One region of the Exiguobacterium sp. s26 genome, then DNA from elsewhere that is predicted to be linked to it. Evidence: riboswitches for the same ligand, from Rfam matches in the RefSeq annotation. Region 1 holds a riboswitch; the other holds the start of a gene.
What was found. Region 1 has a riboswitch for S-adenosylmethionine ahead of metK (methionine adenosyltransferase). Riboswitches for the same ligand answer to the same signal wherever they lie in the genome.

Region 1 (4,422 bases):
CGTCGTCTCGACGTCACGCAATTTGCCGTTGACCGCCGCGTTCACCATCGCCCGTGTATAGGCGAGCTTCATCCGTGATCCTTCTCCGTACGCGCCGCCGGTCCAACCCGTGTTGACGAGATAGACGTCGACGTCGTGCTTCTCAATCAGCGTACCGAGCATGTCCGCATAGCGTTCCGGTGCGAGCGGCAGGAACGGTGACCCGAAGCAGGTCGAGAACGTCGCCTGTGGTTCAGTGACGCCGCGCTCCGTGCCGGCGAGTTTTGACGTATACCCTGACAAGAAGTGGTACATCGCCTGCTCTTTCGTCAATTTGCTGATTGGAGGCAATACCCCGTATGCATCGGCCGTCAAGAAGACGATCGTGTTCGGATGACCGGCCCGTGACGGAAGCATCGCGTTATCGATGAATTGAATCGGATAGGCGGCCCGTGTGTTCTCGGTGAGCGAGATATTCTTATAATCCGGTGCCCGGTTCTCGTCTAAGACGACGTTCTCAATCAATGAGCCGAAACGGATGGCATCGTAGATTTCCGGCTCGTTCTCGCGCGACAAATTGATCGTCTTCGCGTAGCAACCGCCCTCGATATTGAAGACGCCGTCGGGTGACCAACCGTGCTCGTCATCCCCAATCAAATGGCGTTCCGGGTCGGCCGACAGTGTCGTCTTCCCAGTTCCCGATAGACCGAAGAAAAGGGCCGTCTCGCCGGCGTCCGATACGTTCGCCGAGCAGTGCATCGATAACACATGTTGTTCCGGCAACAAGAAGTTCATGACCGAGAAAATCGATTTTTTAATCTCACCGCCGTATTCTGTTCCCCCGATCAGAATGGTCCGCTTGGCGAATGAGACGAGAATGAACGTTTCGGAGTTCGTCCCGTCGATGACTGGATCGGCCTTATAACTCGGTGCATAGATGACCGTGAAGGGCTCGAAGGCACCTTTCGTCGGCCATTCACGCAAGAACAACTGTTTGGCGAACAAATTGTGCCACGCGTATTCCGTGATGGCACGGACCGGGAGCGTATAGTGCTCGTCTGCCCCCGCAGAAGCCTCGAGATAATAGAGCTTGTCTTTCGTTTCGAGGTGCGTCAACACTTTGTCGAGTAGCGCGGTGAACTTCTCTTCCGCGATCGGTTGGTTGACTGGACCCCAGTCTACTAAATGATTGCTGACTTCATCTTGCACGACGAATTTGTCTTTCGGTGACCGTCCTGTGAATTTCCCGGTACTGACCGATAAAGCCCCGTCTTTCGTCAGTACGCCCTCACCGTTGCGAATGGCTTCTTCCACCAGTTCTGGAACCGTCAAGTTCCGCATCATGTCGGCACCTTTAATTAATTCTTCGATTTTCAGGAGCGTTGTCGCCATCCTGAATCCCACCTTTCCCCTAAATAGATGTGGATGAAATCCGCATACTTCCGCGTTTAATCAGTATGACGTTTTTATTATATGTGACATACTAATCAAAAACAAGCATTTTTTACCCTTTAAAGTAAGCGCTTTCTTACATTGTCATTCTAACATATTCTGTACCAGGTCATAGTACAAAAACCAAAACGGACAAAAAAATGTTTGATATTTCACAAACATAACTATTTGACCGTTTGTGAAAAGTTTGACGAATTCGGTCGATACGCTTGACAGAACGGGGTGTCATTTATATGATGGTCTTCGTAACGGATACTCTTATTCTGAGCGGTGGAGGGAACAAGGCCCTACGAAGCCCAGCAACCGTCCGATTTTTCATTGTTATTCGGAAAAGGTGCTATCCTGAAGCGAAGCGTAAGCTTCGAACGATAAGAGGGTAAGGAAGAACGATTCAACCTTTCCCATTTGAACATGGCGAGAGGTTTTTTTCATTACCGTCCCAAAGCAACGCGTAAGGGGAACGAGTACCGTCCACACATCACCCTTTATTATAGGAGGTTTTTCGAAATGGCAAACTTGAACCGTCGACTTTTCACTTCGGAGTCCGTCACGGAAGGACATCCGGATAAAATTTGTGACCAAATCTCAGATGCGATTTTGGATGCAATTTTAGCTGAAGATCCAAACGCCCGCGTTGCGGCTGAGACGTCTGTCACAACAGGTCTCGTGCTCGTAGCAGGTGAAATCACAACATCAACTTACGTGGATATCCCGAAAGTTGTTCGTGAAACTGTTCGTGAGATCGGCTACACACGTGCGAAATATGGTTTCGATGCAGAGACTTGTGCTGTCCTCACATCGATCGATGAGCAATCGGTAGACATCGCGCAAGGTGTTGACCAAGCGCTCGAAGCTCGTGAAGGACAAATGACTGAAGAAGAAATCGATGCGATCGGTGCTGGTGACCAAGGTCTCATGTTCGGTTACGCAACAAAAGAGACGCCGGAACTCATGCCGCTCCCGATTTCACTCGCTCACAAATTGTCACGTCGTTTGGCAGAAGTTCGTAAGAACGGCACGCTCGCTTACCTTCGCCCAGACGGTAAGACACAAGTGACAGTCGAATACGACGAAGCGAACAACCCAGTTCGCATCGACACAATCGTCATCTCGACACAACACGCGGAAGACATCACGCTCGAGCAAATCCAAGCTGATTTGAAAGAGCACGTCATCGATGCAGTCATCCCGGCTGAACTCATCGACGCGGACACGAAATACTTCATCAACCCGACTGGCCGCTTCGTAATCGGTGGACCACAAGGGGATGCAGGCCTCACAGGACGTAAAATCATCGTCGATACGTACGGTGGATACGCTCGTCACGGCGGCGGCGCGTTCTCAGGTAAAGATCCTACCAAAGTTGACCGTTCAGCAGCGTATGCAGCTCGTTACGTGGCGAAAAACCTCGTTGCAGCGGGACTTGCTGACAAAGCAGAAGTTCAACTTGCTTACGCAATCGGTGTTGCTCACCCGGTATCGATCGCGGTTGATACGTTCGGCACAGGCAAATTGAGCGAGACTGAGCTCGTCGAACTCATTCGTGAGAACTTCGACCTCCGTCCGGCCGGCATCATCAAGATGCTCGACCTTCGTCGCCCAATCTACAAGCAGACAGCAGCTTACGGCCACTTCGGTCGTACAGACGTTGAACTCCCATGGGAGCAAACGGACAAAGCGGCAGTGCTCGAAGAAGGCGCGAAACGTTTCGCATAAGCATAGAAAAACGACCTTTCACTCGAAAGGTCGTTTTTTTTAGGCTTGCGGCTTGTCTTCAGTTGTTGAGTTCTCTTTGCCAAGTGCTGTATCTTTCGCTTCGACGACTTTCTCGCCGATCGATTGTAAATCCGATTTCGCTTCTTGCGCCGTCCCGACGACTTTGTTCACGTCTTGTTTGACCGTGTCGACTTCACCGGCGACTTTTTCATAGACGTTTTGCACGTCGGTCGCGACGTCTTGAATGACCTCGCTCGCTGCTTTCACTTGACCGATGACTTGTGACGCCGTTCCGGCCGGGTCTTGCTTGACCGTATCGACGAGACCGCCGACCGATGACTTCGCGCTCGAGAACGATTGTTTCGTGTTCTCACGGTTTGACGTACTAAGTAAGGCGAGTAGGCCGCCGACGAGGGCGCCGAGGAGCATCCCAGTCACGACTGTGATTTTTGGACCTCCTGTGTTCGTTTGTTCAAACTGACGGTTCGGATGATTGGCTTGCTCGACTTGTGGATCGTGTTGTAGTTTCGGTTCCATGGTAACACTCCTTTTTGTAAGTTGGCATTGATACTCTTATACCCGACACAAAATGGAAAATAACGTTTTCCTTCATTTCGACATCAAAAAGTAATGAACGGGCAGGATATTTTTTTGCCGATGGGGAATGTTACTACTAGATTGGCCAAAAGGGGGATGCCGTTATGAAGATTCGAGAAGCCGTGCCAGAAGATGCCGCCACCATCCGCGACATTGCGCTCGCGACGGTCAGTGAACGAGACGAGGTTCGTTCGAAAGTAATGGAACGCGCCTATCAACAAGAAGAGATCGTCCGCGCCATCAGTTCAAGCGAGGAAGCGAAAGAGCAGTTGTTCATTGTCGGTGAGGCCGAAGGCGACGTCATCGGCTTCTATCACGCCATCGACCGCGGGGACACATGGGAAGTACTCCGTCTCTATCTTCATCCGGCTCATCACCGCCAAGGCCTAGGGACGGCACTGTTGTCGCATCTACGGGAACGGAAAGTCCAACCGATCGAGCTGTACGTCGAAAGCTCGAACGAGCAAGCCATCGCTTTTTTGAGTCATGAGGCGTTCATCGAACTGAATAGAATCCAAGAAGAAGTATACGATCAACCGATGGAACTGATTCATTTACGGTACGACCCGCGCTAAGACCCTAGACGGATTTTCAACCAAACATCAGTCTCGGCTGATGTTTTTTGTTAGTATAAAGATATGTGATAACAAAATGAGGTGACAGCATGGCTTATGAAGA
Region 2 (4,422 bases), on a different contig from region 1:
GCAATGCGTACTCGAACCTGGCGACGGAATTTTGCTACCGAATCCCGGCTATCCTGATTACATCTCGGGGGCACGCCTCGCCGGTGCCGTCGTCCGTGACCTCGTCCTCCGGGAAGAGAACGGCTTCTTGCCGGACTATGAGACGCTCGATACGCAAGATGCAAGACTCATGTATTTGAACTACCCGAGCAATCCGACCGGAGCCGTCGCCTCACCCGCTTTCTTTGACGATACCGTCCGTTTCGCCCGGGAGCGGGACTTGATGGTCGTCCACGATTTCGCATATGGCAGCATCGGATTCGATGGCCATGTCCCGCCTAGCTTTCTGCAGGCGGAAGGGGCGAAAAAAGTCGGCATCGAGGTATATACGATGTCGAAAGCGTTCAACATGTCCGGTTGGCGCGTCGCCTTTGCTGTCGGGAACGCGGACATCATCGAGGCGATCAACACGTATCAGGACCACGTCCACGTCAGCGTGTTCTCGGCCATCCAGGCGGCGGCTGTCGCTGCGCTCGAGGCGCCCCGTACCATTCGCGATGACTTGGCACGACTGTACGAGGCACGGCGTGATCGCCTGATCGACGGGTTGAACCGGGCCGGCTGGGCCGTCGAACCGCCGGAAGGCTCGTTCTTCGTCTGGGCGAAAGTGCCTGAGGGTGATGCCAAGTCGTTCTCGCGGAAACTGCTGCATGAAGCCGGTGTCGCCGTCACCCCGGGCTATTTCTTCGGTTCGGAAGGGAACGGATACGTCCGCTTCGGCCTCGTCTCACCGGAACCGAAGATTGACGAGGCCGTCGAACGAATCGAGCGGTTGTTTGCCGCCTATGAGGAGGTGCGCGCATGATTCGTCAGGCCGTCCTTGAATATGACCACGCCGATGACGCGCTCGACCGTCTTGATGACTTAGTCGACGGCCGCCGTGCCCACGTCCTGCACGGTCAGAAAGGGTATGACGTCGTCCGAGCCATCTTTCCGGCCATCGCGGACTATCCGGCAACAAGGTTCAGCGGGGAGTGCACGGACTCGGAAGTCAAACGGCTCAAACCGTTGGACGCCGACGTGTTAATCGCCGTCGGAGGTGGCAAGCTCGTCGATACGGCCAAACTCGTCGCCTATCAACGGAACGTCCCGCTCATCGTCGTCCCAACGCTCGCCTCGAACTGTGCGGCGTTCACACCGCTCAGCGTCGTCTATCAGGAGGACGGGAGCTACGACCGCTACGACATGTTCCGCGTCGTCATCGAACGGGTCATCGTTGACTCACGGGTCATCTCGCGCTCACCATATGAATACTTTCGGGCAGGTGTCATCGACACGGTCGCGAAGTTTTACGAGGCCCGTTATTTGAGTGGTGACAGCTCAGCTGACGCCGGCGTCAACACCGGACTCGTCTTGGCCGAGCAGTGCGGGCGTCTCGTCGAACTTGAATTGAGCGAGCACGCTTTTGAGTCGTATAGTGACGACGTCCGCTTCGCGGTCGATCACGTGCTCGCCATCGGCGGCGCCGTCGGTGGATTTGGTGACGCCGGGACACGCGTCGCCGTGGGCCATGCGGTCCATAATGCGCTCAGCCGCTTCGAGTCGACCCACTCATTCTTGCACGGAGACAAGGTCGGCTTCGGCCTGATCATCCAAGAGCGCTTGCGGCGCTCGGCCGATGCTCCGTATTTGGAAGCTTGGTTGAAACGGTTCGGTGCCCCGACGACGCTCGAGACGCTCGGGGTCGGATTTGAGCATATCCCGGTCCTCGTCGACTCCGTCATGACGGAGACCGAGCTGCAACAGTTGCCGGAACCGCTCGATAAAGACTTTTTGAAAATAATTTTTGAAAATTTACAATTATCTATTTACAATTAAAAGAATTAAAAGTAAGATGATAACAACTTAATAGACCGATTGCTTATCAAGAGTGGTGGAGGGACTGGCCCTGTGAAACCCAGCAACCAGATCGTAATGATCATGGTGCTAATTCCAACAGACGAAATCGTCTGGGAGATGAGCGTGTCCGACTTTGACTTGTCGTGCCCGCCACTCTGAATGAGTAGCGGGCTTTCATTTTGGAGGAGGAAAACAAATGAACATCAAACAGAAAACAGTACTTGCAGGAACATCACTACTCGCCGCCATCGCGCTCTCAGCATGCGGACAATCGGACGCGAGCGAGGCGCTCAGCACGGAGTCGCTCACGATCGGCGTCACGGGCGGGCCGCACCAACAGATCGCCGAGAAAGTGAAAGAACTCGCGGCCGAAGACGGCCTCGAACTCGATATCAAAGTGTTCAACGACTATAATACGCCGAACACGGCGCTCGCCGAGGGTAGCCTCGACGTGAACAGTTATCAGACGCTCTCATTCCTAGAACTGCAAAAGTCCGATAAAGGCTATAAAATCGACGACGTGTTCAAGACCGTCGCTTTCCCGATGGGTCTCTACTCAGAGAAATTGACCGACATCGAGGACTTGAAAGAAGGTGACAAGGTCGCCGTCCCGAACGACCCGGCGAACGAGCTACGCGCGCTCCGTCTCTATGAGACAGCGGGACTCATCACGCTCAAAGAAGGATTGACAGACAAGGCGACAAAACGTGACATCGCCGAGAACCCGCTCAACCTTGAATTCATCGAACTCGAGGCGTCGCAGCTCCCGACCCAGCTCCCGGAAGTCGCACTCGCTGCCATCAACACGAACTTCGCGATGGGTGCCGGCCTGTCGATCAACGAGGACGCCTTGTTCCATGAAGACACGGTCGACAACCCGTATCCGAACTACGTCGTCGTCCGTACCGACAACAAGGATGACGAAGTCGTCGCGACGCTCAAATCGTATTATCACTCGGACGAGGTCCGGACGTTCATCGAAGAGACGTTCGACGGCTCAATCGTCCCGGCGTTTTAAGGAGGGCCTATGATCGCACTTAAAGGAATCACGAAGACGTTCACGGTAAATAAAGGTGCTGTCACCGCACTCGACGACGTCTCGCTCACCATCGAGAAAGGCGAGATCTTCGGCATCATCGGCCGAAGCGGGGCAGGAAAGAGCACGCTCATCCGCATGATCAACCTGCTCGAACGCCCGACGTCGGGCCAGGTCGAAATCGAAGGACAGGACGTCACGAAGCTCGACAAACGAGGGCTCTCGAAGCTACGTCATCGCATCGGGATGATCTTCCAACATTACAACCTGCTCAAGACGGCGACCGTCGAAGAGAACGTCGCCATCCCGCTCCGTCTCGAAGGACTCGATAAGCGGATAATCCGCGAACGCGTCGACAAGTACCTCGACATCGTCGGATTGACGGATCATCGGAAACATTATCCGGAGCAACTTTCGGGCGGACAGAAGCAACGTGTCGCCATCGCCCGCGCCCTCGCACATGAGCCGGACATCCTGCTCAGCGACGAGGCGACGAGCGCGCTCGACCCGGAGACGACCGAGTCGATTCTCGACCTGCTTCTCGACATCAATCGCGAGCTCGGGCTGACGATTTTCTTGATCACCCACGAGATGGAAGTCATCGAGCGCATCTGCGACCGGGTCGCGGTCATCGAGGCCGGCCGGATCATCGAAGAAGGGGACGTGCTCGACGTGTTCTCGGACCCGCAGCATGCGACGACGCGCAAGTTCTTGAAGACGAACCTCGATGTCCCGAAAGAGGTCGTCGAAGAATTGAGCACGCACGGGACGCTCGTCAACTTGTCGTTCATCGGCCATCAAAGTGAACAGGCCGTGCTCGCCCAATTGACGAAACGGTTCGGCTTGCTGCCGAATATCATCGGGGGCGGCATCAAAAAGCTTAAAGGCGGTCTCGTCGGTAATCTACTCGTCCATTTGGACGGCGATGAGGGCCAGACCGACCAAGCCGTCCGCTTCTTAGAAGCGAGTGGTGTGAAAGTGAAGGAGGTGACGAACCATGCTTCAGTTTTGGGAAAATTGGGGTGACTTGATTTGGACGGGGACGATTCAGACTCTCACGATGACCGGCATCGCGCTCGTCATCTCGACGTTGATCGGACTGCCGCTCGGGACGCTACTCGTCTTGACGCGACCGCACGGGCGGCTCGCCAACCGTTATTTCTACGGCATCTTGTCGAGTGTCATCAACGTCGTCCGTTCGATCCCATTCATCATTCTCTTATTCTTCATCCTCCCGTTCACCCGTTTCATCATGGGAACAACGATCGGCGTCCAAGGCGTGCTGTTGCCGCTCATCGTGTTCACGGCGCCGTATATCGCGCGGCTCATGGAGTCGGCGCTGCTCGAGGTCGACCGCGGGGTCGTCGAGGCGTATGAAGCGATGGGCATCTCGACCCGGAAAATCATCTGGTACGTGTTGATCCGGGAGGCCCGCTCTTCAATCGTGCTCGGTTTGACGATTGCGACGATCGGTTTGATCGGGGCGACCGCGATGGCAGGACTCGTCG

Region 2: another riboswitch for S-adenosylmethionine. It lies ahead of KNP82_RS06470 (MetQ/NlpA family ABC transporter substrate-binding protein); the one in region 1 lies ahead of metK (methionine adenosyltransferase).

What each region holds. Positions count from the first base shown of each region.
Region 1 covers NZ_JACSLS010000001.1:389,839-394,260, forward strand. Annotated here, with positions in the region: gene pckA (phosphoenolpyruvate carboxykinase (ATP)) at 1-1,371, opposite strand, end outside; SAM riboswitch class I at 1,687-1,806, shown strand; gene metK (methionine adenosyltransferase) at 1,939-3,147, shown strand; gene KNP82_RS01950 (hypothetical protein) at 3,187-3,684, opposite strand; gene KNP82_RS01955 (GNAT family N-acetyltransferase) at 3,849-4,319, shown strand; gene KNP82_RS01960 (alpha/beta fold hydrolase) at 4,409-4,422, shown strand, end outside.
Region 2 covers NZ_JACSLS010000003.1:327,505-331,926, forward strand. Annotated here, with positions in the region: gene KNP82_RS06460 (aminotransferase class I/II-fold pyridoxal phosphate-dependent enzyme) at 1-844, shown strand, start outside; gene KNP82_RS06465 (iron-containing alcohol dehydrogenase family protein) at 841-1,857, shown strand; SAM riboswitch class I at 1,898-2,002, shown strand; gene KNP82_RS06470 (MetQ/NlpA family ABC transporter substrate-binding protein) at 2,075-2,896, shown strand; gene KNP82_RS06475 (methionine ABC transporter ATP-binding protein) at 2,906-3,940, shown strand; gene KNP82_RS06480 (methionine ABC transporter permease) at 3,912-4,422, shown strand, end outside.